4 regions of the Streptomyces sp. NPDC015171 genome follow, and region 2 is predicted to be linked to each of the others. Evidence: riboswitches for the same ligand, from Rfam matches in the RefSeq annotation. Region 2 holds a riboswitch; each other region holds the start of a gene.

Region 1 (7,100 bases), on a different contig from region 2:
TCGCCGCGCTCACCGGATGGTGATGGTGACCGTCGACCCCTTGGGCGCCGTCTCGCCGCCCTCCACCGACTGCTTCTTCACGGTGTCGCCGAACAGCCCGAGCAGGCCGCGGTCCTCGTCCACCTCGAAGCCCGCGCCCTCCAGGGCGTCGTGCGCCTCGTCCACGCTGTCGCCGACCACGTCCGGGACCTCGACCATCTCGGGGCCCTTGGACAGCGTCAGCGTCACCGTGTCGCCCTCGGCGGCCTCGGCGCCCTCCTTCGGGCTCTGCGCGGCGACCTTGCCCTTGTCGTACTCCGAGTTGACCCGCCCCTGGGCGACCTTCACCTTCAGGCCGGCGTCGGTCAGCTCCTCCTTGGCGCTGTCCAGGTCGTCGCCGGTGACGTCCGGCATGTCGATCGGGCTGCCCTTGCTGACGACCAGCGCGATCGCCGAGCCCGCGTGCCGCTTGGTGCCCGCGTCCGGGGTCGTACGGATCACCGAGCCCCGGGGGACGTCGTCGTCGAACGCGCGGGTGACCATGCCCGGCGCCAGGCCGTCCGCCTTCAGCCGCGCCCGGGCCTTCGCCAGGGACTGCCCCTTCACGTCCGGCACGTTCACCGTCTCCGGGCCCAGCGACACGGTCAGTGTCACCGAGTCGTGGTCGCGGATCCGCGCGCCGGGCGCCGGGTCGCTGCCGATCACCGTGCCGCGCTCGAAGGCGTCGCTGTAGGCGCGCTTGACCTGGCCGACGTCGAGCCCGGCCGACGTCAGCCGCTCCCTCGCCTGCGTCTCGGTCTTCGCCAGCAGCGGCGGCACCTTGGTGAACTGGCCCGAGTTGATGTACCAGACCCCGGCGCCCACGCCGAACACCACCAGGACGGCCGCGATCAGCGCCAGCACCGCGCGCGAGGGCCGCGCGGGGCGCCTGCGGCGGGGCGGTACGGGCGGGCTCTGGAAGCGGGCGGTGCGGTCGATGCCGTCGGCCGCGCCCTCGTCGAGCGCGTCCTCGTCGACGGGCAGCGGCCGGGGCACGGTCAGCGCGCGCGGGATCACGCTCGTCCGGTCCTCGGCGTTGTCGTGGCCCGCGGTCAGCGCCTGCGGCGGCAGCGTGTCCAGCTGCTCGTCGGTCAGCGCCGAGCGGGCCTCGCGGACCTGCGCGAGGAGCGCCACGGCGTCGTGCGGCCGGACGTCCGGGGTGCGGGCGGCGGCCGACGCGACCAGCTGGTCCAGCGCGTACGGCAGCCCGGGCACGAGTGCCGAAGGCGGCGGTACGTCCTCGTGGATGTGCTTGTAGAGCACCTGCGCCGGGGAGTCCCCGGAGTGCGGCTTCGTGCCGGTCAGCATCTCGTACAGGACCACGCCGCACGCGTACACGTCGACGCGCGGGTCCGTGGTGCCCTGCTCTATCTGCTCGGGCGCGAGATACGAGACGGTGCCGAGGACGGAGCCCGTCGTGCTGGTGACCGTGTCCACCGAGCGCACCAGACCGAAGTCGGCGACCTTGACCCGGCCGTCGTCGCCTATGAGCACGTTCTCCGGCTTCATGTCCCGGTGCACGAACCCGGCCCGGTGCGCGGCACCCAGCGCGGCGAGCACCGGCTCCAGGATGTCCAGCGCGGCCCGGGGCTGCACGGCACCCCGTTCCCGCAGCACGTCCCGCAGGGTGCATCCGGCGATGTACTCCATCGCCAGGTAGACGTACGACCCGTCGGTCCCCTGGTCGAAGACCTGCACCACGTTGGGGTGGTCGAGCCGGGCGACGGACTTGGCCTCCCGGATGAACCGCTCGACGAAGGTCCCGTCGACCGCGAGCGCCGGGTGCATCACCTTCAGCGCGAGAACGCGGTCGAGGCGGGTGTCCAGGGCCCGGTAGACCGTGGCCATCCCACCCGCCGCGATCCGCGCGTCGACGCGGTACCGGCCGTCGAGCACCTGCCCGACGAGGGGGTCCTGAAGGGTCGTATCCACGAGAGGCGAGTCTACGAGGGCCGACCGACAGCACCGCCCCGCCCACCGGCATCGGAGCCCGACTGAAGCCGACCTGTGACGCTTCCCACGCCGACGAAGAACACCCGCCGAGCCGCCCACCCCCGAAAACCCCACGGCCACCGCCCCCCGACACCTCCACACCCCGCCCCGGGAGGGCTTGTCCTCGCCTCTCCGCGACGTGCCCGCGTTCCGCCGCCGGGCGAGGCCCCACCTGTGCCCGGCGGCGGCGACCGGCGGCGGTGGCCCCGGGAGGGCTTGCCCCGCCTCTCCACGACGTGCCCGCGTTCCGCCGCCGGGCGAGGCCCCACCTGTGTCCGGCGGCGGCGACCGGCGGCGGTGGCCCTGGGAGGGTTTGTCGGCGTCTCTCCGCGACGTGCCCGCGTTCCGCCGCCGGGCGAGGCGTCACCTGTGCCCGGCGGCGGCGACCGGCGGCGGTGGCCCCGGGAGGGCTTGTCGGTGCCTCTCCACGACGTGCCCGTGTTCCACTGCCAGAGGCGACGCCGCGTCTGTGCCCGGCGGCGGCCGGCGGTCGAGGTGTTCCGGGAAGGGCCCTCCTGGGCCCGTCCGCGGCGCACCTGCGCTCCGGCCGCCCCGCCTGCGCACCTCCCGCCCCCCCCGCCACGGACCGGAGGCCGCCGGCGGCGCGGTTGTTCCACGGGAAAGTCCCGCCCTCCGGCCGGCGGTGACGGGCGGTGCGTGGGTGGGGAAGGACGGGCAGGCCAGCCGCAGCGGACGGTCAGAACGCGGGGCGCTCGGGATCCAGCACGGCCAGGCCCTCCGCAGGAGACGACGCCTCCGCGAGGTACCTACGCGGAATCCGCCCCGCCAGCCGGGCCAGCCGGCCCCCCTCCACGGCATGCCTCATCGCGGCAGCCATCAGCTCCGGCTCCTGCGCCCGCGTCACCGCGGAGGCGAGCATCACCCCCGCACACCCCAGCTCCATCGCCAGCGCCGCGTCGGACGCCGTACCGGCCCCCGCGTCCAGAATCACCGGCACGCGCGCGTGCTCCACGATCAACTGGAAGTTGTGCGGATTGCGGATCCCGAGCCCGGAGCCGATCGGCGAACCGAGCGGCATCACCGCCGCACACCCGACATCCTCCAGCTTCCGCGCGAGCACGGGATCGTCGTTCGTGTACGGCAGCACCGTGAACCCGTCGTCGACCAGCGTCTCCGCAGCCTCCAGCGTCTCCACCGGATCCGGCAGCAGCGTCCGCTCGTCGGCGATGACCTCCAGCTTGACCAGGTCCGTACCCAGCGCCTCCCGCGCCAGCCGTGCGGTCAGCACGGCCTCACCCGCGGTGAAACAGCCGGCCGTGTTCGGCAGCACCCGGATGCCCAGCTTCTCCAGCACCGAGAGCACCGAACCGTGCACGGAGGGGTCCACCCGGCGCATGGCGACGGTCGTCAGCTCCGTACCCGAGGTGACCAGGGCCCGCTCCAGCACCTCCAGGCTCGGCGCCCCGCCCGTGCCCATGATCAGCCGGGAGGAGAAGGTCAGTCCACCGAGGACCAGGGGATCGTCGGCCATGGTTCAGCCTCCCTGTACGGCGGTGAGGACTTCGACCCGGTCGCCCTCGGCGAGGGCGGTCGTCGCCCACCGCGTGCGCGGGACGACGGTCTCGTTGACGGCGGCGGCCACCCCGCGCGGCGCCGCGGTGAGCGTCTCCACCAGCGCGTCCAGCGCGGTGCCGGGCACCACCTGACGGGGTTCACCGTTGACCGAGATGGTCAGGGACATGTTCATGCGTGCTGCTCCAGCTTGTCCGTCTCGGAGGTCTGGGAGGTCTCGGAGGAATCCGAGAAATCGGAGGTGTCGGGCGTCCCGTCCGGGGGCGCGGCGCCGAACCGCAACGGGGTGAACGGGCGTGCCGCCTCCGGGAGGTCCCCGGTGGCCAGGACATCCGCCAGCACGTCCCCGGTGACCGGCGTGAGCAGCACCCCGTTGCGGTAGTGCCCGGTGGCCAGCACCAGCCCGGGAAGACCGGACGGCCCGAGCAGCGGCGCGTTGTCGGGGGAACCGGGACGCAGACCGGCCCGGGTCTCGGTGAGCGGCAGCTCGGTGATGCCGGGCACCAGCTCATGGGCGTCCCGCAGCAGCTCGTACACACCGCCGGCCGTGACCGTCGTGTCCCAGCCCAGCTCCTCGCTGGTGGCGCCGACGACCAGTTCGCCGTTCTCCCGGGGCACCAGATAGACATGGCTGCCGCGCACCACGGCCCGCACGGTCCGGCTCAAGAACGGCGCGTACCGGCGCGGCACGGTCAGCCGCAGCACCTGCCCCTTGACCGGCCGCACCGGAGGCAGCAGCTCGTCCGGCACGCCCGCCAGGCGCCCGCTCAGGCTGCCGGCCGCGAGCACCACCTGCGCCGCGCGCAGCCCGGTGCCGTCCGCCGTGGTGACCCCGACGGCCCGGCCCGCCGCCACATCGAGCCGCTCCGCCCAGGCGTGGTGGAACACCACACCGGCCCGCTCGCACGCGGCCACCAGGGCCGCCGCGAGCCGGCGCGGGTCGATCTGGTGGTCGCCGTCGACCCGCAGCCCGCCGCGCACCCCCGGCGCGAGCATGGGTTCGAGGCGCCGGCACTCCCGCCCGGACAGCCACTCCGAAGCCAGCCCCGAGCGCTGCTGGAGCGCGTGCAGTTCGCGCAGATGGGCGCGGTCGTCGGCGTCCAGCGCGACGGCGAGCGTGCCGCAGCGGCGGTAGCCGAGGTCGTGGCCGGTCAGCTCGGTCAGCTCGGCCGCGAACTCCGGATAGCGGCGGGCCGACTCCAGGTTCAGGGCGAGCAGCCTCTCCTCGCCGTAGTGCAGCTCCGTGACCGCGGCCAGCATCCCGGCCGCGACCTGCGCGGCCCCGCCGCCCGGCGTGGGATCCACCACAGCCGTGCCGAGCCCGCGCTGCGCCGCGCGCCAGGCCGTGACCAGACCGATGATTCCGCCCCCGATGACGAGGACGTCGGAGGTACGTGACGACATGGGCGTTCAGCCCCTCCCTTCGCCGGCATGACCCGGATCAGGTTCGTACGGTCGGAGGCCGCCAGCCTCCCTCTCAGCCCGGTGCGTCCGGGCTCCCGCGAGTGCTTGTACGGTGGCCACCCTAGCCCTCCGCCCGCCCCGCTCGTAAGGGAGCCCCGCCCCATGGCCAGGTCGCTCGACGGACTCACCCTCGCCCCCGTGGCGGACCAAGCCCCAGGTCAGGTGGGTACGCGCACCCGGTTCGCGTACCACGAGAAGGACGGCCGGATCTGGGCCGAGTACGCCGGCGGCGACGTCGTACGGGGCCACCTGGTCGGCACCCGCGAGGGCGACCGGCTCGACTTCCGGTACGTCCAGCTGAAGACCGACGGGACGACCGCCTCGGGGCACTGCGTGTCCGCGGTCGTGGAGCTGCCGGACGGGCGGGTGCGGCTGGAGGAGACCTGGGAGTGGGAGTCCGGCACGGGCTCGGGCACCAGCGTCGTGGAGCAGGTCACCGAGCACGCCCCCTGACTGACAGATCGTCAATTGTCTATGGTGATCGAGTGAGCGAGCAGACAGCGCAAGAGGGCACGGCACCGGGGCGGCGCGTGGTCGTCGTCGGCGCGGGCATGGCCGGCGTGCAGACCGCGGTCGCCCTGCGGGAACAGGGCTTCCGGGGCGGCGTGAGCGTCATCGGCGCCGAGCCGCACCAGCCGTACGACCGGCCGCCGCTGTCGAAGGCCGTCCTGCTCGGCAAGGCCGAGGACTCCGCCTTCGACGTGGACTTCGAGGTCCTCGGGGTCGAGCTGCGGCTCGGCTGCGAGGTGCACGGCGTGCGCCCCGCAGAGCACGAGCTGGACACCGAGTCGGGCCCGGTGCCGTACGACGTCCTGGTCCTGGCCACCGGCGCCGAACCGATCACCCTGCCCGGCACCGAGGGCGTGCCCGGGGTGCATCTGCTGCGCACCCTGGACGACGCCGAACGGCTGCGGCCCGTGCTCGCCCGGCAGCACGACATCGTGGTCGTGGGCGCCGGCTGGATCGGCGCCGAGTTCGCCACCGCGGCCCGCGAGGCCGGCTGCGCGGTGACCGTCGTGGAGGCGGCCGGCCGGCCGCTCGCCGGCGCGCTGCCCGCCGAGGTCGCCGCGCCCATGGCCGCCTGGTACGCCGACAGCGGTACGGAACTGCGCACCCACGCGCGCGTGGAGCGCGTCGAGCCCGGCGCCGTGGTGCTGGCCGACGGCACCCGGCTGCCCGCGGGCGCCGTCGTCGTCGGTATCGGCGCCCGCCCCGCCACCGCCTGGCTCGCGGGCTCCGGCGTCGAGCTGGGCGCGCACGGCGAGGTGCTCGCGGACGCCCGCCTGCGCACCTCCCTGCCGGACGTGTACGCCGTCGGCGACTGCGCCTCCTTCCCCTCGGCCCGCTACGGCGAGCGGCTCCTCGTCCACCACTGGGACAACGCCCTCCAGGGCCCGCGCACGGTCGCCGCGAACATCCTGGGCGAGACGGCGGCGGTCTACGACCCGGTGCCGTACTTCTGGTCCGAGCAGTTCGGCCGGTTCGTGCAGTACGCGGGCCACCACGCGGCGGCCGACCGCCTGGTGTGGCGGGGCGAGCCGGAGGGCCCGTCCTGGACGGTGTGCTGGCTGCGCGAGGACCGCCTGGTGGCCCTGCTGGCGGTGGGCCGGCCGCGCGACCTGGCCCAGGGCAGACGGCTGATCGAGGCCGGCCGCCGGATGGACGCGGGGGCCCTGTCCGACCCGGCCCGGCCGCTGAAGGACGCCACGGTAGGCTGATCGGCGGCCGGTGGCCGGGCCGCGGGGGCCGCGTGACCAGCCACGACGGCCTCACGGGGGGCGCCGGACCCGCAGACGGGCGCCGGTGCATCGCGGCCGGACCGGCGGAGCGCCTAGGCTAGTTTCCGTGACCGAGATTGACGCAAAGATCGATGCTCTCGTCCCTGCCTGGCTCACCCTCCCCGACATCGCCGAACAGTTCGGCGTCGAGGTGACGCGTGTGCGGCAGCTGGTCAAGGAGGGCCAGCTCATCGCCGTACGCCGAGGTGAGAACCGGGCGCTGCACGTCCCCGCCGCCTTCGTCGACGGGGACAAGGTCGTCAAGGGCCTGACCGGGACCCTGACGCTCCTGCGGGACGACGGCTTCACGGACGA
Region 2 (7,100 bases):
GGCGACACCCCCGTCAACTCCGGCGCGGGCACCGCCACCTTCCAGGCGGCCTGGCTGCTCAACGGCGGCCAGAAGACCGACATGGACCGGCTCCAGGACCACCACCTGCAGTGGATGGCCCGCCTCGACGCCGTCGAGGAGGTCGACGGGTATCTGCTGCTCCACTCCGACACCACGGCCTACCTCGACTACGGCGACTCGATCGAGGCGGTCAACGACACCGTCCGCGAGACGCTGACGCGTAACGACGCCGACGAGGTCTGGGACCTGTTCCGCAAGTTCACCAAGCGCTTCTCCTTCCGGGACGAGGGCGGCGCCGACGCCGTGCGCTCCCTCCTCGATACGTACGGCGGCACCCGGGTCGTTCACGGGCACAGCCCCATTCCCTACCTGCTCGGCGAGGTCGGCTCCGAGGAGGGCGAGGAGAGCACGGGTCCGGTCGTCGAGGGACCGCACGTCTACGCCGACGGACTCGCCATCGCCATGGACGGCGGAGTGACCATGGCCGGAAAGCTGCTGGTCCAGCAACTCCCGCTGGATAACTGACCGTTCCGGGGGCAGGCGTCCTCCGGCGGCGTTCGCGCAGGCCGGGACGCAATTTCCGGCAATCCCCTGTCACCACGCGCCGTCACGGCTCTACCATCGGCTTATCCGTAGCAGGCTCCCCTCCGTTTCTGCCCGACGGCTCGCCGGCGTGCGAGCCCCAAGCCCTACGGAGCACCGGGGGATGCACATGAACAGCGTTCCGCAGCATCTGCAGAGCGAGGACCGCCTGGAATTCGAGCGGCTCCTCGACGAGGCGCTGCGCTCCGCACCACACCGACCGGAACTGGCCGCCGTCGGCGAGCGGCTCAACACCGAGCAACTGCGCACCATGGCACTCAACGCCTCCGCCCTGATCACGGCAGCCGCGGCGGCCGAGTACCAGCACTACGTCCAGGTCCGTGACGAGCTGCGCCATCCGGCGCTGTCCGTCCCGCCGGCCGCGGACAACTCCGATGCCGCCGGCCCCGGTTCGGCTGCGGCGGATCTCGCCACGACCCTCGGCGAGGCCGCCGAGAGCACCGGCGCGGGCGCCATCGCGGTCATCGCCGTCCTGGCCCCCGTCCTCTCCGGGATGGCCGCGGCGATCTTCCTGCTCGTCGGCTACATCCTGAAGATGCTGAGCCCCGGTGAGATGCTCGCCCGGACCCTGCTCACCACCGGCTGGGTGTTCGGCGCCATCACCGCGGTGGCGATCCTCGTGGCCGCCGTCGGGCTGGTGCTCACCGCGCTGCGCAACAGCACCGCGGCGGACGCCCGGACACAGGCCGCCGCGAGCGAAGAGCTGGCCAGGGCCAGAGATGCCTGGCGGGACGCTCTGCTGGGGCGCGGCATTCTGCCCTTCCTCCGGGAGGCGCTGGCCGCGGCCGACTCGCCGGCCGTTCCTCACCCGGCTCCACCCCCATCGACCGGCCGCATGCCGCGCCTGGGCTACGACCGCCCCGGCTTCAGCAGCCCCGACGACGGCACCGCGTCCGGCCGCCCGCGCTACACCAGCCCCGACTACACCAGCCCGGACTTCGGCGGCCCGGAGCACCAGCCCGACTAGCGCGCCCGGCGAGCCGAGCGGCCGGGCGGTGTGGTGATGCCACCACCCCGGCCGGCCGCGAGCCCGCGCGCCGCGTCCGCCGGCTCACCGGCCGGCGCGGCGCGTCCACCGCACGTGGTTCAGTCGGCGATCGGCAGATACACCCGGTTGCCGGCCTCCGCGAACTCCTTCGACTTCTGGGCCATGCCCTCCTCGACCTCGGCCCGGCTGCCGCCGTGCTCCCTCCGGATGTCCTGCGAGATCTTCATGCTGCAGAACTTCGGACCGCACATGGAGCAGAAGTGGGCCGTCTTGGCGGGCTCCGCCGGCAGGGTCTCGTCGTGGAACTCCCGTGCCGTCACCGGGTCCAGGGCGAGGTTGAACTGGTCCTCCCACCGGAACTCGAAGCGGGCGTCGGACAGCGCGTCGTCCCACTCCTGCGCACCCGGGTGCCCCTTGGCGAGGTCCGCCGCGTGCGCGGCGATCTTGTAGGTGATCACGCCGGTCTTGACGTCGTCCCGGTTGGGCAGGCCCAGGTGCTCCTTGGGCGTGACGTAGCAGAGCATCGCCGTGCCCCACCAGGCGATCATCGCGGCGCCGATACCGGAGGTGATGTGGTCGTAGGCCGGCGCGATGTCCGTGGTCAGCGGGCCGAGCGTATAGAACGGGGCTTCATCGCAGATCTCCTGCTGAAGGTCGATGTTCTCCTTGATCTTGTGCATCGGGACATGGCCCGGGCCCTCGATCATGGTCTGTACGTTGAAACGCTTGGCGATCGTGTTGAGTTCCCCGAGCGTGCGCAGCTCCGCGAACTGCGCCTCGTCGTTGGCGTCCGCGATCGACCCCGGCCTGAGACCGTCGCCCAGCGAGTACGTGACGTCGTAGGCGGCGAGGATCTCGCACAGCTCTTCGAAGTTCTCGTACAGGAACGATTCCTTGTGGTGCGCCAGGCACCATGCGGCCATGATCGAGCCGCCGCGCGAGACGATGCCGGTCTTGCGGTTGGCGGTGAGCGGGACGTACGGCAGCCGGACGCCCGCGTGGACGGTCATGTAGTCCACGCCCTGCTCGGCCTGCTCGATGACGGTGTCCTTGTAGATCTCCCAGGTCAGTTCCTCGGCCTTGCCGTCGACCTTCTCCAGCGCCTGGTAGAGCGGCACCGTACCGATGGGGACGGGGGAGTTGCGCAGCACCCACTCGCGGGTGGTGTGGATGTTGCGGCCGGTGGACAGGTCCATGACCGTGTCGGCGCCCCAGCGGGTCGCCCAGGTCATCTTCTCGACCTCTTCCTCGATGGAGGACGTCACCGCGGAGTTGCCGATGTTGGCGTTCACCTTCACCAGGAACCGCTTGCCGATGATCATCGGTTCGATCTCCGGGTGGTTCACATTGGCCGGCAGCACGGCCCGGCCCGCCGCGATCTCCTCCCGCACCACCTCGGCCGGAACGTTCTCCCGGACGGCCACGAACTCCATCTCGGGCGTGATCTCGCCCCGGCGGGCGTACGCGAGCTGGGTCACCGCCTGCCCGCCCCGGCCCCGCCGCGGCTGACGCGGGCGGCCGGGGAAGACCGCGTCCAGGTTCCGCAGGCCGCCGCGCGGCGAGGTGTGCTTGATCCCGTCGTCCTCGGGGCGGACCGGACGGCCCGCGTACTCCTCCGTGTCGCCGCGGGCGACGATCCAGTTCTCCCGCAGCGGCAGCAGGCCCCTGCGGACGTCCGTCTCGACGAGAGGGTCGGTGTACGGGCCCGAGGTGTCGTACAGCGTGACCGACTGCCCGTTGGTGAGATGCACCTGACGGACCGGCACCCGCAGGTCGGGGCGCGAGCCCTCGACATACGCCTTGTGCCAGCCGATGGACTTCCCGGCCTCCTGGGACTTCTCGTCCTGGACGGAGGCAGGCGTGCGTGCGTCCTTGTTGGTCATGAGACCTACTCCCTACGCCGGCATTACCCGGTAACAGGTTCAGCGGTCGACGCAGCGGCTTCCGTCTGGCGAGGTTTCCTGTGGAACATCGTTCGTTCCACGTGAAACATCGCGTCTACGGAGGTCAGCGCCCTCTCAGCCCGGTGCTCCGAGCTCCCGCGTGTGCAAAGGTGCCTCCACGCTAGCGTCATGTGTGGCGCGGTGAACAGTGGGCCCCCGCCGTTCTTGCGATGATCTGGCGGTGACCAGGATGGAGCAGTATCCCCAGCAGCCACCCGAGCCACTCCGCCGAGACGGCTCGGGACAGGGCGGCGCACACGGCCACGGAGCCCCGGCGGGCGGCCGTGACACCGGTCCTGGGCACGGGCACGGCCACAGTCACAGTCACAGCCACGGTCCCGCGGCTCCTGTCTCCAAGCACCTGCGCAAGGTCATCGCCGCGGTACTGGTCCCCTTCACCGCCGCGGTCCTGGTCGGCCTCGTGGTGCTCTGGCCCGGGGAGGCCCCGTCCCACAAGCGCACCGGCGTCGGCTTCGACCGGCAGACCCAGCAGGCAACGGTCACCCAAGTCGTCGAGGTCAGCTGCAAGTCGGTCAACGCCTCCGGCGGCACCCCGACCGGCGACACCTCCACCGCCGAGGGCACCTCGGCCCAGCAACAGGCCGACGGAGACTGCAAGAAGGCGACCGTCCGGGTCGACACCGGCAAGGACAAGGGCCGTACGTTCACGGAGATCGTGCAGCCGGACCAGTCGCGCCAGCTGCACCAGGGCGAGAAGGTCGTGGTCGCCTACGAACCCTCGGCCCCGAAGGAACTGCAGTACGCGGTGACCGATGTGAACCGGAAGTTCCCCATGGCTCTGCTCGCGGGGATCTTCGCGGTGGCCGTCGTCGTGGTGGGGCGGCTGCGCGGTGTCATGGCGCTGGTCGCGCTGGCCGTGAGCTTCCTGGTGCTGACGCTGTTCATCCTGCCCGCGATCCTCCAGGGATCGAACCCGCTGCTGGTGGCCGTGGTCGGGGCGAGCGCCATCATGCTGATCGCCCTGTACATGTGCCACGGCCTGTCGGCCCGGACCTCGGTGGCGGTGCTCGGCACGCTGATCTCCCTCGTGCTGATCGGGGTACTCGGCTCGCTGTTCATCGGCTGGGCCGCGCTGACCGGCAACACGGACGACAGCACCGGTCTGATCCATGGGCTGTATCCGTCGATCGACATGAGCGGTCTGCTGCTGGCCGGCGTCATCATCGGTTCGCTCGGTGTCCTGGACGATGTGACGGTCACCCAGACGTCGGCCGTGTGGGAGCTGCACGAGGCCAACCCGTCGATGGGCTGGCGCGGGCTGTACCGGGCGGGCATCCGCATCGGCCGCGACCACATCGCGTCCGTGGTCAACACCCTGGTGCTGGCGTACGCCGGTGCCGCGCTGCCGTTGCTGCTGCTGTTCTCGATCGCGCAGAGCAGCGTCGGGACCGTGGCCAACAGCGAGCTGGTGGCCGAGGAGATCGTGCGCACGCTGGTGGGCTCGATCGGTCTGGTCGCCTCGGTCCCGGTGACGACGGCGCTGGCCGCGCTGGTCGTGGCGGCCGACCGCCCCGGCCCGGACGCCGGGGCGGCGTCCGGGGCGCTGCCCGCGCCGGCGCGCGGCGGCCGGGGCCGGCGGCGCAAGCGGTGAGCACGGCGGGCTCCGGCGGGCCCGGCGCCCTCCGCAGAAGCGTTCCTGCATGATTTCGGGCAGTACGGCGGAGCGCCCGGCGCCCCGTCCCCCGGGACGTCAGCCGGCGCTCTGCTCCTCGGCCAGGATGCGGTCCAGGGCCTCCTCCAGATGGGCGTCGAAGTCGGCAAGCGCGGTCTCCTGGCCGAGCGGCACGAGCTTGTCCGTGCGGTCGAGGAAGGCCACGAGCGGCGGGGTCGACGAGCGGAACAGGGCCTGGTCGGTGCCGACCTGAAGCCGGATCAACACCTCGCCCAGCACCTCGGAATCGGCGGGGGAGATGCGCACATCCCCCTCCCCGCACGGACGTCCGACCCCGTCGATCAAAAGTTCCCGCCCGAAGGCCCAGGTCACAGGCGCGTCACCGGGCAGATGAAAAGTGAGCCGCACGGCATAGGGATCACTGGTCTCGTAGCGCAACTCCACCGGAATGCGGAAGGAGAGCTCCTCCGACACGAGAAAACTCATCATGACCTCTGCCTGTACGGACTCGCGCATTCTCTACCCCGTCATATGACATCGACTGGCCGGGATTGATCCCTCTCATCGTGGTCAAATCTTGCTGAAAGTACACGGGAGATCACAAGGAGTAAGTTTTCAGATACTGATAGAGAGGGTGAGCGACCCCAGGTGCCGCCCGATCTCCGCCTGCAGCCGACGGGCCGCGGGCAGCAGCCGGTCGGCCTCCTGGGCGGGCAGCGAGATGGCCATGGTGGCGGCGGTGGCGCCGACCGTGATCGGGACCGCGGCGCAGACCGTTCCCACGGCGTACTCCTGACGCTCCACCACCGGTTCCATGCGCCTCAGCCGGGTCAGCCTCCGCAGCAGCGCGTCGTTGTCCCGCACGGTGTACGGCGTGATGGGCTGCGCGGGATACCGGGCGAGGTGGTCGCGCCGCGCCTCCTCGTCCAGCTGGGAGAGCAGACACTGCCCGATCGCGTGCGCGTGGCCGGTCGCGCGGAAGTCCGCCCACTCCACGACGGCCGGTGCCTGACGGGAGTCGGAGACGCACATGACCTCGATCTCACCGTCCCGGTACATCGCGTAGTACACCGGCACACCGATGGAATCGCGCCAGTGTGCCAGCGTGTCCGCCACCGTGCTGCGACGTTTCTGCTGCGCTCCGCTGAGGCTCAGCCGCTCCGCCGCTTCCCCGAGGAAGAACAGCCCTTTCTCCCGGCGCAGATAGCCCTCGTACACCAGGGTGCGCAGCAGGTGGTACGTCGTGGGCAGGGCGAGGCCGGTCTCGCGGGCGAGTTGTTTGGCCGGGGCGCCGTAGGAGCGCCCGGCCACGGCTTCCAGCAGGCGCATCGCACGCTGGACGGATCCGATGAGCGTGGCGGTGGGCGAGGCGTCCGGCGGGTCGGTGGCGGGCGGCGGCCCGTCGCGGTCCGCGGGGTACGGAAGGCCGGGGAAGTCCGCGGTGTGCGGAGGGCGGGGGAAGTCCGTGGTGTGCGGGGGGCCGGGGAGGTCCGCCGCTGCCGCCCGTACCTGGCCGGGGACGGTCAGGGGGGAAACCGGCCGCTGGGCAGGGGGTGCGCAGGAGCGCGGTGGGGCGGGGGGTGCGTGGAGTTCTGCCGGTGCGGTGTCAACCGTGGCCAAGGGGTACTCCCGAAGCGCGAGGGGGCAGCCCGTGCGGGGAAAGCGCACGGAGGGGGGATCTGCGCCACCCACGGGGCCGGACCCCGTGGAACGTTCCGGACTCTAACCGCCTGCCACCGCGTGCAGACGGCTCCAGGAGAAACTTCCCTCCCCCGAGGGAACCGGCGCTCCCGTCATCGGTCACCGGTTCCCCGGTGCCTCACCAGTCGCCGCGTGACGAGGAGCTCGTCCTGAACTTGCGCACGACATAGATCAGTCCGCCGACCAGGGCGACGAAGACCAGTGCCTTGAA
Region 3 (7,100 bases), on a different contig from region 2:
CCTGGACCGGCTGCGCCGGGAGCCGGAGCTGCTGCCGCGGGCCGTGGAGGAACTGTTCCGCTACGTCCCGCACCGCAACGGCGTCGGCATCCCCCGGATCGCCACCGAGGACGTCGAGGTCGGCGGACGGCTGGTCCGGGCCGGGGACGTGGTCTACAACTCCTACGTCGCCGCCAACCGCGACCCCGGCGTCTTCCCCGACCCCGACGCCCTGGACTTCGACCGGAGCAACGGCCCCCACCTGGCCTTCGGCCACGGCCCGCACCACTGCCTGGCCGCGGTGATGGCCCGGATGGAGGCCGAGGTCGTGATCGGCTCCGTGCTCGCCCGGTTCCCCGGCATCCGGCTGGCCGTGCGACCGGAGGAGGTCGAGTTCCAGCGCCGGGGCCTGATCCGCGGACCGACGGCTCTGCCGGTGACGTGGTGACGTGGTGACGTGGTGACGTGTTGACGCGGTGACGTGGTGACGGTGGTGCCGGAACCATGCGCGCGTGTGGGACGTCTGCGGGAACGACCAAGTCGTCCGGGACCACGGCTTCCGGCATGACCGCACAGGTGGGGAACATGATCTTTCTACTGCTCGGGGTTCTGGCGCTCGTCGTCGGCGGATGCGTCTGCGTGGTCTGGGCGGACCGCGGCGGGCCGCGCTGGGCCCGTGTCGTCGCGGCCGTGACGCTCGTACTGGGCGAGCTGGTGCGCGACTCAGGCAAGAAGCGAAGCCGGAGCCTGGGCAGGAGCGGCACCGCGGACGACTGAGCACGGCTGCCGCCAGGGGCCCCTGGCAAACGCCCCGTGCCGCTGGCGGACGTCCACGCGGTCGCCGCCGGCGGTGGCGGTCACTCCTCGGCTTCCATCCAGTGCACGCACTTCAGCTCTTGTCCCCGCAGCTCGTACTTGACGCAGAGCCGGGCCCGGATCACCGGCCGATCGCTGTCCCGGTCATGGAACTCGGTGATGACCCGGCCGCCCTCGATCCGGGAGACTCCGTACTGCCGGGCGTAGTCGACGTCCAGCTCGCGCTCCACGGCGAGACTCGCGAGGGCGTATTTCCCGGCCGCCTCAGGGTGCTTCCTGAACACGTCCGTGATCTCGGCGAAGAACGCGGTGTCCGACGTGGTGTCGTAGCCAGCAGAAGTCACGGCCATCTCCTCGGGCTGTCATGCGGCGGATGTTCCCTGTCTCCAGGCTGCTACGCGGCGCATCCCCGTGCCAGCCGGGCCGAGCGGGCTCGGACGGGCCAGGGCGGCCTCCGGGTGTCGCCGGTCACCCCAGCGGCCGACGGCCCCGGGTCACCCAAGTGGATCTGCGACACTGGTAGCGCCATGCCTAAGCCCGGAGAACTCACATTCGTCGCCCCGCGCGGAGCCAAGAAGCCGCCGCGGCATCTCGCCGATCTCACGCCCGCCGAGCGCAAGGACGCTGTGGCCGAGACCGGTGAGAAGCCGTTCCGTGCCAAGCAGCTCGCGCAGCACTACTTCGCGCGGTACACGCACGACCCGGAGCAGTGGACCGACATCCCCGCCGGTTCGCGCGCCAAGCTCCGGGAAGCGCTGTTCCCCGAGCTGATGACCGTCGTCCGGCATCTGTCCACCGACCAGGGCACCACGCGCAAGACGCTGTGGCGGCTGTTCGACGGGACGCTGGTCGAGTCGGTGCTGATGCGGTACCCGGACCGGGTCACCATGTGCATCAGCTCGCAGGCCGGATGCGGCATGAACTGCCCGTTCTGCGCCACCGGCCAGGCGGGCCTGGACCGCAACCTGTCCACCGCCGAGATCGTCCACCAGATCGTGGACGGGATGCGGGCGCTCCGGGACGGGGAGGTGCCCGGCGGCCCGGCGCGGCTGTCCAACATCGTGTTCATGGGCATGGGCGAGCCGCTCGCCAACTACAAGCGGGTCGTCGGTGCCATCCGCGCGCTCACCGACCCGGCCCCCGACGGCCTCGGGCTCTCGCAGCGCGGGATCACCGTGTCGACCGTCGGGCTGGTGCCGGCCATCCACCGGTTCGCCGACGAGGGCTTCAAGTGCCGGCTCGCGATCTCCCTGCACGCCCCCGACGACGAGCTGCGCGACACCCTCGTCCCCGTCAACACGCGCTGGAAGGTGCGTGAGGTGCTGGACGCCGGGTTCGAGTACGCGGAGAAGAGCGGGCGCCGGCTGTCCATCGAGTACGCCCTGATCCGGGACATCAACGACCAGGCCTGGCGCGGCGACCGGCTCGGCCGGCTGCTCAAGGGCAGGCCCGTGCACGTCAACCTGATCCCGCTGAACCCGACGCCGGGTTCGAAGTGGACCGCGTCGCGGCCCGAGGACGAGAAGGCGTTCGTCGAGGCCATCGCCGCGCACGGGGTGCCCGTCACCGTACGGGACACCCGTGGGCAGGAGATCGACGGAGCCTGCGGTCAGCTCGCGGCCACCGAGCGGTAACCTGGCCGGGTCCACACAACTTCATATTCCGACAGGGGAGCGCCACAGCGCTGAGAGTGCGGCAACCGGGCCGCAGACCCTCTGAACCTCGCCCAGGTCATTCTGGGTAGGAAGTTCGGTCATCACTCAAGCTGTTGCGCCCTGCCCGGCTCCGCCCCGCGGAGCCGGGCAGGGCCGCGTCTCTTCCTGGCCAACCCCCAGGAGGACATCCAGTGCACAACAAGACCCTCACGGCCGCGGCGGTCGGGCTCGGCCTGATCGCGCTGCCCGCCCTGACCGGGTGCGGCTCGGGCGGCACGGCGTCGTCCGACTCCAAGACCGTGACGCTGGTCAGCCACAACTCGTGGGCCGTCTCGAAGAACGTGCTCAAGGACTTCGAGAAGCGCTCCGGGTACCGGGTCAGGGTCCTCGAGGACGGCGACGCCGGGCAGGCCGTCAACAAGGCGATCCTGACCAAGGACCACCCGCAGGGCGACGTCTTCTTCGGCGTCGACAACACCCTGCTGTCCCGGGCCCTCGACAACGGCCTCTTCCAGCCGTACACGGCCAAGGGCCTCGACACGGTCGGCGCCGCCTACCAGCTCGACAAGGCCGAGCACCGGGTCACGCCCGTCGACTACGGCGACATCTGCGTCAACTACGACAAGGCCTACTTCAGCGAGCACAAGCTGGCCCCGCCGCGGTCCTTCGCCGACCTGGCCGATCCCGCGTACAAGAACCTCCTCGTCACCGAGAACGCGGCCACCTCCTCGCCGGGGCTCGGCTTACTGCTCGGCAGCGCCGCGAGCTACGGCGACAAGGGCTGGCCGGAGTACTGGAAGAAGCTCAAGGCCAACGGCGTCAAGGTCGTCGACGGCTGGGAGCAGGCCTACTCCCAGGAGTTCTCCGGCTCCTCCGGGGGCAGGAAGGCGGGCGGCGACCGGCCGCTCGTGGTGTCGTACGCCTCCTCGCCGCCCGCTGAGGTGATCTACGCCAAGAAGCGGCCGAGCACCGCCCCGACGGGTGTGGTGAGCGGCACCTGCTTCCGGCAGACCGAGTTCGCCGGGGTGCTGAGCAACGCCGGCAACCCCGAGGGCGCCAAGGCGTTCGTCGACTTCCTGGTCTCCAAGGAGTTCCAGGAGGACATGCCGCTGAACATGTACGTCTACCCGGTGGTGGGGGGCGCGAAGGTGCCCGCCGAGTTCACCGCGTACGGGCCGGCCGCCGAGCACCCCGAGACCATGGCGCCCGGCAAGATCGCCGCCAACCGCGACCAGTGGGTCAAGACGTGGACGTCGCTCGTACTGAAGTGACGGGCCGTGAGCGGGACCGGCGCGGGAACGCGGCCCGGCTCGGGCTGATGGCCCTGCCGGTCGCGTTCTTCGCGCTGTTCTTCGCCTGGCCGGTGGCCGCGATCGTCGTCCGCGGACTGAAGGCCGACGGCGTCTGGCGGTTCGGGCGGATCGCGGACGTCCTCGCGCAGCCGGACATCCGGCACGTGCTGTGGTTCACCACCTGGCAGGCGCTCGCCTCCACCGCGCTCACCCTGCTGCTCGCGCTGCCCGCCGCCTATGTCTTCGCCCGCCTCGACTTCCCGGGCAAGCAGGTGCTGCGGGCCGTCGTCACGGTTCCCTTCGTGCTGCCGACCGTGGTGGCCGGCAGCGCCTTCCTGGCGCTGGTCGGACACCACGGCCTCCTGGACGAGCTGTGGGGGGTACGGCTCGACACCACGGTGTGGGCGATCCTGCTCGCCCATGTCTTCTTCAACTACGCCGTCGTCGTACGGACCGTCGGCGGGCTGTGGGCCCAGCTCGACCCCCGGCAGGAGGAGGCCGCCCGGATGCTGGGCGCCTCCCCGCTGGGCGCGTGGCGGAAGGTCACGCTGCCCGCGCTCGGGCCCGCCGTGGCCGCCGCCGCCCTGATGGTGTTCCTGTTCACCTTCACCTCCTTCGGTGTGGTGCAGATCCTCGGCGGCCCCGCCTTCTCCACCCTCGAAGTGGAGATCTACCGGCAGACCTCCGAGATCTTCGACCTGTCCACGGCGGCCGTCCTCACCCTCGTCCAGTTCGCCGCGGTCGGCGCGATCCTGGCCGTGCACGCCTGGACGGTACGGCGCCGGGAGAGCGCCCTGCGGCTGGTGGACGCCTCCGGCACCGCCCGCCGGCCGCGCGGGGCCGGGCAGCGGGCGCTGCTCGCCGGGGTCCTCGGCACCATCGCGCTGCTCCTGGTCCTGCCGCTCGCCGTGCTCGTGCGGCGCTCGCTCGACGCGCCCGGCTTCGGCTACTACCGGGCGCTGGCCGACGCGGACGGCGGTACGTTCCTGGTGGCGCCCGTGCAGGCGGTGTGGACCTCGCTGGAGTACGCTGCCGCCGCGACCGCCATCGCCGTGGTGATCGGCGCTCTCGCCGCCGCCGCGCTGGCCCGCCGGGACGCGGGACGGCTGGTACGGGGCTTCGACGCGCTGCTGATGCTGCCGCTCGGCGTCTCCGCCGTGACCGTCGGCTTCGGCTTCCTCATCGCGCTCGACAAGCCGCCGCTGGACCTGCGCCAGTCGTGGATCCTGGTGCCGCTCGCCCAGGCGCTGGTCGGCGCCCCCTTCGTCGTCCGGACGATGCTGCCCGTGCTGCGCGCGGTGGACGTCCGCCTCAGGGAGGCCGCCGCCGTGCTCGGGGCCTCGCCCTGGCGGGTGTGGCGGGAGGTCGATCTGCCGATGGTGCGGCGGGCGCTGCTGGTCGCCGCCGGGTTCGCGTTCGCCGTGTCGCTGGGCGAGTTCGGGGCGACGGTGTTCATCGCCCGGCCCGACAACCCCACGCTCCCGGTCGCCGTGGCCCGGCTGCTCAGCCGCCCCGGCGATCTCAACTACGGCCAGGCGATGGCCCTTTCGACGATTCTGATGGTGGTGTGCGCCGCCGCGCTGCTGATCCTCGAGCGGCTGCGGACCGACCGGACGGGGGAGTTCTGATGCTGCTGAGCCTGGATGCCGCGACCGTGCGGTTCGGCGGGCGGGCCGTGCTCGACGCGGTCGGTCTCGATGTCGCCGAGCACGAGGTGGTGTGTGTGCTCGGCCCCAGCGGCAGCGGCAAGTCGACGCTGCTGCGGGCCGTCGCCGGTCTGCAGCCGCTGGACTCCGGGCGGGTGCTGCTCGGCGGGCGCGACCAGCGGGGCGTGCCCGCGCACAAGCGGGGCGTCGGGCTGATGTTCCAGGACCACCAGCTGTTCCCGCAGCGGGACGTCGGCGCGAACGTGGCGTTCGGGCTGCGGATGCACGGCGTCACCAAGGGCGAACGGGACGCCGAGGTGGGCCAGTTGCTGGAGCTGGTCGGGTTGCCGGGTGCCGCCCGGCGGGCGGTCGCCGCGCTGTCCGGCGGCGAGCAGCAGCGCGTGGCCCTCGCCCGGGCGCTGGCGCCCCGCCCCCGGCTGCTCATGCTGGACGAACCGCTCGGCCAGCTCGACCGCTCGCTGCGGGAGCGGCTCGTGGTCGAACTGCGGGAGCTGTTCGGCCGGTTGGGCACGACCGTGCTCGCCGTGACCCACGACCAGGGCGAGGCGTTCGCGCTGGCCGACCGGGTGGTGGTGATGCGGGACGGGCGGATCGCGCAGTCCGGGACGCCGATCGAGGTGTGGCAGCGGCCCGCCGACGCGTTCGTGGCCCGCTTCCTCGGCTTCGAGAACGTGGTGCCGGCGACGGTCGCGGGCACGGTCGCGGACAGCCCGTGGGGCAAGCTGCCGGTGCCCGACGGCTCGCCGCAGGGCGGCCGTACCGTCCTCGTCCGCCCCGCCGGGGTGCGGCTGGTGCCGGCCGACCAGGGGCTGGCCTGCACGGTGACCGCCCGCACCTTCAAGGGCACCCATGTCTCCGTGCACCTTCAGCCGGTGGACGGGCCGCGGATCGAAGCGGCCTGCGCGCTGCGCGACACGCCGGAGCCCGGTGCCCTGGCCGGCGTGGAGTTCGACGCGGCCGAGACCGTCGTCCTCGACTGATCCGGGCCCGGACGCGGCACCGGCACACCACCGCGGCCCGTTCCCTGGGGATAGGGGGACGGGCCGCGGGGGGTACGCGAGTGGGGCGCCGTGAGCGGTGCGGCGGCCCGGTGTCAGCTGTCGCGGCTCGCTCCGCGGCGGCGCATGCCGAACCAGACCGCGCCGCCGCCGACGACGACCAGGGCGGCCGCCAGGCCGGCGATCAGGCCGGTGTTGGAGTTCGCACCGGTCTCGGCGAGGTTCGAGTCACCGGCGGCCGGGGAGGGCGCGTTGCCCGAGGTGTCCGCGGGGGCGGTGCTGGACTCGGAGGCGGACGGCGCCGGGGTCGGGGTCGCCGACTCGGCCGGGGCGGATTCCGACGGGGAGGACGACGGCGTCGTGGAGGCCGGCGGCGTCGGGGTCTGGCTCTCGGTCTTGCAGGCGGTGGAGGGGGTCACCAGATCGGGCTGTATGTCCTCGTCGACGGCCCGCTCGGCCTTGACGTGCACCCGGTAGGTGGCGTTCGGCTTCCAGTCCTCGGCGAAGGTGATCCGGGCGCCCTCCTTCGACCCCGTGACCGGCTGCTCGCCGACCTTGGTCTCGATGCCGCCGACGCCCTTGAGGAAGACGGTGACGGTGGCCTGGACGGCGGAGGCGTCGGTGTCGGTGACGACGATGACGCCCTTGTCGCCGTCGCACTTGGCTTCTGCGGAGAAGTCCTTGATGTTGCAC
Region 4 (7,100 bases), on a different contig from region 2:
TCCGCCGCGTGGATCGCGACGATCTACGCCGGGGGCAGCCTCGTCGCCTCGCTGATGGACGACCAGGCCCGTACGGACGTCTGGGGCCGGGACCGGGACACGGCGGTCGCCGCATCACTGACCCCGTCGGGCGGCGCGGTCGCCGCCGAGAACGGCGATCTCGTCGTGACGGGCCGGTGGGGCTGGGCCTCGGGCATCGACCACGCCGGCTGGGTGGTCCTGGCGATCGCCCCGAGCGCGGCGGACCAGCCGCCGGTGATCGCCCTGGTGCCGGTCGCCGAGGTGACGGTCGAGGACACCTGGCATGTCGCGGGTATGGCCGGCACCGGGAGCAACTCCCTCGTCGTCGACCAGGTGAGGGTGCCGGCCCACCGGACGCTCAGCATGGGAGGTGTCCTGGCCGGTGCCTACGCCGGCCGCCACGAGGGCGAGCCCCGCAACGCCGTCGCGGTCTCCTCGATGCTCGCGCTCACGGTCGTCGCCCCCATGCTGGGCATGGCCGGGGCGGCCCTGGAGCTGGCCCTCGCCACGGCGGCCCGCAAGCCGATGGCCCTGACCGTCTACGCGCGCCTCGCCGACTCGCCCAGCGTCCAGCTCGCCTTCGCCGACGCGGCTTCCCTCGTCGACACCGCCCGACTGCACGCCTACCGGGCCGCCGACGACCTCGACCACGCCGCCGCCGAGGGCCGGGAACTGACGGTCGGTGAGCGGGCCCGGGTCCGTATGGACACCGCCGTCGCCGCGATCCGCAGCCGCGAGGCGGTGGACCGCCTCGTCTCCGTGTCGGGTGCGAGCGCCTTCGCCCTGGCCAACCCCCTCCAGCGGATCTGGCGCGACCTGGGCACCGCGTCCCGCCACGGCGTCGTCAACCCCGACCTCGGCCGGGAGATCTACGGCCGCAGCCTGCTGGGCATCACCGAGCAGCCCACCTTCCTCGTCTGAGCCGACGGACGCGAACGGGGCGGAGACGGCGGACGGGTCACCCCGAGGCGAGCGCCGGGCACATGACGTCCCGTCAGTGATCGCTGCGGTCACCCCCCGATCCTGTCGCGAGCCTTGACAGGGGCGGCGGCACGGATCAGCCGTTGGCAACGTTGTCAGACAACGTTTCCAGCAGTCCTTCGACCGCGTCGACCTCGTGTGGGAACAGGCCTACGCGGCACGGTTCGTGGTGCAGGTCTCCTCCGACGACTCCACCTGGACCGATGCGAAGACCGTCGACAACACCGCCGTACCCCTGCCTTGCGACAACGGCGACGCCAGTCTCCATGTCGCGGAGTTCACCGCACGGACCAGCCGGTACCTGCGGATCAGCTGCGGCCTGCGCAACACGAGCTGGGGCAACTCGCTGTGGTCCCTGTCCGTGATCGACAGCCGGAACCCGGGCACGGACCTCGCACGGCACCGCACGGCCACCGCCTCGACCGAGGACCACGACCACCCGGCCGCCCACGCCACCGACGGCGGCCCCGGCACCCGCTGGTCCCCGCAGTACGAGGACCACCTGTCCCACCCGGCCTGGCACAGCACGGTCTGGCAGACGTGCGACTACGACTTCGACGTCAACGGCACCTACTACGGCGCCCGCAGCGCCTGCGAGCCCCTGCATGTCCAGGCGGACCCGCTGAAGTGGCAGGTCCTCGCGGTCAACCACACCGCCACCGCGATGAAGGGCGTCACGGTCACGGCCCGCGCCCACGACCTCGCGGGCCGCCCCCTGGGCACCCCGAGGTCCGCGAGGCTCGACATCGCCCCGTCCTCCACCGCACCGGCGTTCACCGCCGGACGGCCGGACGACGTGCCCGCCCTGCACCTGCTGCGGCGCACCCTCGAAGACAGCGGGGGCCGGGTGCTGTCCCGCAACACCTACTGGCGTCACCGCACTCCGGAGGACATGAGAGCGCTCAACACGGTGCGGCAGGTCAAGCTGTCGGTCTCGGTCACGAGCCTCTCCCGCACGGGCCCCCGTCACCAGCTGACCGCCACCGTCCGCAACCGCGGCCCCGCCGTCGCCGCCATGGTCCGTCTCTCGCTGCTGGACGGCCGGGGCGAGGGCCGCGTCCTGCCGACCCTGTACAGCGACAACTACCTGTGGCTCCTCCTCGGCGAGTCGCGCACGGTCACTCTGTCCTGGCCCGCCGAGGCCCTGCGCTCGGGCCGCCCGGCCCTGCGGGCGCAGGCCTACAACAGCGCACCGGCGAGGGCGCGTTCCTGACTTCGTCCCCCCCATCCGCCGTCCTCGGCGAGTCGCCGGATGCCCACCCTCGCGGCGGGCCGGGTCGAGGTCGAACCTCGTCTCCGAGAGTGAAGGCCCGTCCGCCGGTCCCGGGGCCCGTCCCCTCTGTCCCGGGCCCCGTCCCGCCGGTCCGAAGCTGCCGAGCGCGGTGCGCACCGCCGGGACGCGGGGTGGAGCCGGCCCGGCTCTCGGAGGGGCCGCCGCGCTCGCCGTGTCGGGATCGCGGTCACCCGGTCCGCGCGGCCCCCCTCACCCCGGCCGGAACCGGCCACCGATCCGGGCTATTCTGGCCGGCGTACCTGGACACGGGGTGCCCCCGCACGGGGGCTGAGATCACACCCGTTGAACCTGAACCAGTTAGGACTGGCGGAGGGATGTCGTATGTCGTTGCCGTACGCCCATGAAGAGACGGCCGTCGCCGAGGTGCGACGCGTCTTCGACGGCCGGATGCCGGCGGCCCCCGGCGATCTGCGGGTGGAGACGCGCGGGATCACACCGGTGCCCGAGGACGCCCGCTACGGCGGTCCCCGGCGCCTCTTCACCGTGTGGTTCGCCCCGAACCTGACGATGACCGGCGTGTTCAGCGGCACCGTCGGGGCGGCCCTCGGTCTGGACTTCGCCACCGCCTTGCTGGCCGTGGTGCTCGGCACCGTGGTCGGTGCGGTGCCCACGGCTTATCTGGGGACCTGGGGAAGCCAGACCGGAGCGGGCCAGCTGCCGCTGGCGAGGCTGGCCTTCGGCCGGGCCGTGGCCCTGCCGGGCGCTCTGCAGTGGCTGTCGTCCATCGCCTGGGACGCGCTGATCGGCCTGTTCGGCGGGGACGCGCTGGCCCAGCTGTGCGGCTGGCCCTTCTGGCTGGGTGTCCTGGTGATGCTGGCGGCCCAGGGGGTGCTGGGCGTGATCGGGTACGAGGCGATCCACCGGTTGCAGACGGTGATGACCTTCGCGCTCGCCGTCGCGTTCGTCGCGTTGGCGGTGAAGCTCGCGCACGGCACCCAGCCCACGACGGCCACGACCGTGCACGGCGCCGATCGGGCCGGCGCGTTCGTGCTGACCTGCGCCATCGCTCTGAGTCTCGCTCTCTCGTGGGCCCCCTACGCGAGCGACTTCAGCCGCTACCTGCCACGAACGGCATCCCGGACGCGCATGTTCTGGTGCACCCTGCTCGGTGTCGGCGTGTCCTTCGTCGCGGTACAGGCGCTCGGCCTGTGGGGGGCCGCGCAGTTCACCGACCAGAGCGCCCGTGGTGTGGACCGGCTGCTCGGCGGCGGTGCGCTCGGCGCGTTCGGGCTCCTCGCGGTCGCTCTCGCGGCGCTGTGCAGCAACGCCATGAACGACTACAGCGGGTCGCTGGCGCTGCAGACCGTCGGCGTGCGGGTGCCGCGGCCGGTCGCCGCCGCGCTCGCCGCGCTGCTCGGGTTTCCGCTGGTGCTGTGGATGCACGCCGCCGACACGACGGCCCGCTTCCAGAACGTGCTGCTGTTCGTCGGCTACTGGATCCCCGCGTTCGTCGCGATCGTGATCGTCGACTGGGCGGCCCGGAAGAGGGCGCGCGGCGGCCGGCCGATCGACCTGCGGGCGGAGGAGGCGGAGCCGCAGCCGTGGTGGCCGGCTCTCACCGCCTTCGTCGTCGGGTTCGCCGCCGCGGCGCCGTTCATGAGCACCAGCCTGTACGTGGGTCCGGTCGCCCGGGCCCTGCACGGCGCCGACCTCGCCTACCCCGTGGCGTTCCTCGCGACCCTGCTCGTCTACACGCCGTTGCGGATGCCGCGCCGGACCTGACCGAGCCCCGCCAGGGGCACTCGGGGTGCGACGCGGAACGCCCCCCCCAGAAGGTGGTCCGCGAGGTCCCCGGATGCGACGGGCTCGGTGTGCCCGTCGCCTCACGCGCGTCGCCCCGGACCGCTGCTGCGGTCCGGGGCGACGGGTGTGAGCGGGCCCGGCGGCGCCGGGCGGTTGCTCGCTCTCAGCCGGAGACGGCGGCCATGGCCGGTTCCGGTTGCGGCACCGGGGCGGCCTTCGGTTCCCACAGTCTGGTGGTCCGTGCGTAGAGGTAGATCACCGAGGCCATCGCCAGAATGACCAGCGGTCCGAACACCCACGGATGGTGTGCCATCGGCAGCGACAGGTAGCGGTACGACAGCAGGAGCGCGGTGAAGACCGTGGCGCCGTAGGCGACCAGTTGGGTCCCCGACTGGTCCCAGCCCCGGGCGAGCGAGCGCAGCGCCGCCTCGATCGTGAGGGTGAACACCACACCGGCGACGATGTCGGCGCCGTAGTGGTAGCCGAATCCCAGTGTCGCCCCGAGGGTGGCGATCAGCCAGAACGTGCCCGCGTAGCGCAGAGCGCGGGGTCCCTTGCGGGAGTGGATGAATATCGCGGTGGCCCACGCCGTGTGCAGGCTGGGCATGCAATTGCGGGGGGTGATCTCGTCGAACGGGATCGAGTGCGGCGCGATGACCGGGGTCGGGGTGTCGGGCCACAGGTCGGCCGTCGCCCAGTGCCCGCCGTCGGCGCCGTAGGCGAAGATCGGTCCGACCACCGGGAAGATCATGTAAATGGCCGGCCCGAGGAGGCCGATCACCAGAAACGTGCGGACCAGGTGGTGGTCGGGGAAGCGACGCTCGACCGCCACGTTGCGCAACTGGTACAGGGCGACGGCGACCGCGGCCACCGCGAGCTGGATGTAGACGTAGTCGAGGACATGGGCGCCGACCGTGCCGGTGGCCTCGACGATGCGCCCGGCCAGCCACGACGGGTTGCCCAGCGCGTGATCGGCGGTCGCCACGTACGGGTCGAGCACCGTCGGGCGGGTCTTGGAGGTGATGAGCAGCCAGGTGTCGCCGGTCTTGCGGCCGGCCACCAGCAGCAGTCCCAGCCCGACGCCCTTCAGCAGCAGGACTCGTTCCCGGCCCGTGCGGCGCGTGACCGCGAGGACCGCGCAGCCGAGGAGCACCCACAGGGCGCCGTTGCCGAAGAAGTGGCCGTGCGACACCTCAGCGCCGACCGCCCACCGCACCAGCAGGAAGACGACGTCGATGCCTATCGCGACACCTGCCGCGATCAGGCGTTGCCGCCAGGTGAGCACCACCATCATCAAGGCCATGCTGGCGTAGAGCAGCGGCCCGGACTTGGGGGCGAATATCACCTCTTTTGCCTGATTGGTGATGGGCCCCGGCTGGCCGTAATGGCGAGCGGCGATCTCCAGCATGATGAGGAACCCGAGGGCCACCACGCCTGCCGCCGTCCACAGTATGACCCGTGGCCGACGCCACGCGGTGGACTTGATTCTGTTGTTTATTCGCGAAGAATCGCGCGACGGTATAGGTATCAAGTGATCGGCCGATGTGTTTGAATTTTGTTGAATTTTAAGGTGAACGGGTCACTCTTCACGCCGGACGCATGTTCTTCCGGTGGCGGACAGGTGATCGTAGCGTGCCGTTAGTTGGATCATGCTAGCGGAGTGCCGTGAGCGGATTCCGCCGAGTTCGACAGGAGTGTCTGCTCGACGAGGCCGGCCACGGCCGGGTCGTTGACCTGGGTCAGGCGGTGCCCGCGGGCCGCCGGCTCACGGGTGGTCGCGTGTGCTTCCGCCGACCGCGGCGCGCGCCCGCCGCGCCTACGGGACGTCCGGCGCTGCGGCCTCCAGATCGGCGACACTGCCCGACATGATCGTCCGCACATGCTCGGTGATGTGCTCCGCCGGCCAGTCCCACCAGGCCACGGCCAGCAGCCGGGCGATGTCCTCGTCGTCGTAGCGGGTGCGGATGAGGCGGGCGGGATTGCCTCCGACGATGCCGTAGTCGGGCACGTCACGGGTGACCACGGCGCCGGCGGCGATGACCGCGCCGTGTCCGATCCGTACGCCGGGCATGATCGTCGTGCCGTGGCCGAACCAGACGTCGTTGCCGACGACGGTGTCGCCTCTGTTCGGGAGTCCGGCGAGCAGGTCGAAGTGGTCGGCCCAGGAACCGCCCATGGTGGGGAACGGAAAGGTCGACGGGCCGTCCATCCGGTGGTTGGCGCCGTTCATGATGAACCGCACGCCCGTGCCCAGCGCGCAGAACTTGCCGATGACGAGTTTCTCGGGCCCGTAGTGATAGAGCACATTGCGCGTCTCGAACGCGGTCGGGTCGTCCGGGTCGTCGTAGTACGAGTACGCGCCGACCTCGATCAGCGGGGATCTCACCAGCGGTTCGAGCAGCACCACCCGCGGTTGTCCGGGCATGGGATGGAGGACCGTGGGGTCGGCGGGCACAGGCATGACGAACGTTTCCTCCGAGGCCGGGGGAGAGTGACCGACCCATGATCGCGCCACGGAGCCGTCCCGGACACCGGTTTACCGCCCGCACGCGCGCCGGGGCCGCCGGCACCCGCCCGGCCCCGGCCGGCACCCGCCCCGGACCCGGCAGGCTTCCGCGTCGCCGCCCACCGGGTCCGGTCCCGAGCCGCCTCGCTAACGCATCGGGCCGCACTCGTCGACCAGCACCGTGGGTTCCGACAGGAAGACATCCTGGCCGACCGGGCCGTAGGCGATGTTGAACGTGTCGAGCCAGTACGACCAGCCGCGTATACCCAGGGCGCTGGAGAACCGGTAGTTCAACTGCCATCGGACCCACTGGCCCGGCCGCAGTCGAACCGCCGGGGGCCTGCGCGGTCGGGGCGGCACCGCGAACAGCGGCTCCACGCGGGCGTGCACCCGGAGCCGGTCGCCTTCCTCGCGCAGGCTGACGCCGGTATCGCGGAGGCTTTTCCGTGTCGCGCGCGGCGCGAACCCCTCATGCTCGGACATGCGGACGAAGTGGGCGAAACGGGAGGAGGTGTCGGGCAGCATGAAGCCCAGCGGCGCCGTGTTCCGGCGAGC

What was found. Region 2 has a riboswitch for thiamine pyrophosphate ahead of thiC (phosphomethylpyrimidine synthase ThiC). Riboswitches for the same ligand answer to the same signal wherever they lie in the genome.
Region 1: another riboswitch for thiamine pyrophosphate. It lies ahead of thiO (glycine oxidase ThiO); the one in region 2 lies ahead of thiC (phosphomethylpyrimidine synthase ThiC).
Region 3: another riboswitch for thiamine pyrophosphate. It lies ahead of ACF073_RS25140 (thiamine ABC transporter substrate binding subunit); the one in region 2 lies ahead of thiC (phosphomethylpyrimidine synthase ThiC).
Region 4: another riboswitch for thiamine pyrophosphate. It lies ahead of ACF073_RS22855 (purine-cytosine permease family protein); the one in region 2 lies ahead of thiC (phosphomethylpyrimidine synthase ThiC).

The regions. Positions count from the first base shown of each region.
Region 1 covers NZ_JBIBUO010000013.1:225,852-232,951, reverse strand. Annotated here, with positions in the region: gene pknB (Stk1 family PASTA domain-containing Ser/Thr kinase) at 10-1,950, opposite strand; gene ACF073_RS30895 (thiazole synthase) at 2,708-3,502, opposite strand; gene thiS (sulfur carrier protein ThiS) at 3,506-3,718, opposite strand; gene thiO (glycine oxidase ThiO) at 3,715-4,947, opposite strand; TPP riboswitch at 4,945-5,056, opposite strand; gene ACF073_RS30880 (hypothetical protein) at 5,110-5,460, shown strand; gene ACF073_RS30875 (NAD(P)/FAD-dependent oxidoreductase) at 5,493-6,725, shown strand; gene ACF073_RS30870 (Rv2175c family DNA-binding protein) at 6,853-7,100, shown strand, end outside.
Region 2 covers NZ_JBIBUO010000010.1:199,666-206,765, forward strand. Annotated here, with positions in the region: gene ACF073_RS26535 (metallophosphoesterase) at 1-546, shown strand, start outside; gene ACF073_RS26540 (hypothetical protein) at 728-1,591, shown strand; gene thiC (phosphomethylpyrimidine synthase ThiC) at 1,711-3,495, opposite strand; TPP riboswitch at 3,488-3,665, opposite strand; gene ACF073_RS26550 (YibE/F family protein) at 3,746-5,167, shown strand; gene ACF073_RS26555 (SsgA family sporulation/cell division regulator) at 5,267-5,704, opposite strand; gene ACF073_RS26560 (IclR family transcriptional regulator) at 5,804-6,808, opposite strand; gene ACF073_RS26565 (DUF5326 family protein) at 7,008-7,100, opposite strand, start outside.
Region 3 covers NZ_JBIBUO010000009.1:239,699-246,798, forward strand. Annotated here, with positions in the region: gene ACF073_RS25120 (cytochrome P450) at 1-427, shown strand, start outside; gene ACF073_RS25125 (hypothetical protein) at 544-756, shown strand; gene ACF073_RS25130 (hypothetical protein) at 837-1,145, opposite strand; gene rlmN (23S rRNA (adenine(2503)-C(2))-methyltransferase RlmN) at 1,323-2,429, shown strand; TPP riboswitch at 2,453-2,560, shown strand; gene ACF073_RS25140 (thiamine ABC transporter substrate binding subunit) at 2,642-3,721, shown strand; gene ACF073_RS25145 (ABC transporter permease) at 3,769-5,370, shown strand; gene ACF073_RS25150 (ABC transporter ATP-binding protein) at 5,370-6,389, shown strand; gene ACF073_RS25155 (LAETG motif-containing sortase-dependent surface protein) at 6,503-7,100, opposite strand, start outside.
Region 4 covers NZ_JBIBUO010000008.1:199,191-206,290, forward strand. Annotated here, with positions in the region: gene ACF073_RS22845 (acyl-CoA dehydrogenase family protein) at 1-942, shown strand, start outside; partial or broken gene ACF073_RS22850 (hypothetical protein) at 1,115-2,215, shown strand; TPP riboswitch at 2,533-2,628, shown strand; gene ACF073_RS22855 (purine-cytosine permease family protein) at 2,618-4,018, shown strand; gene ACF073_RS22860 (phosphatase PAP2 family protein) at 4,203-5,525, opposite strand; gene ACF073_RS22865 (CatB-related O-acetyltransferase) at 5,856-6,500, opposite strand; gene ACF073_RS22870 (hypothetical protein) at 6,693-7,100, opposite strand, start outside.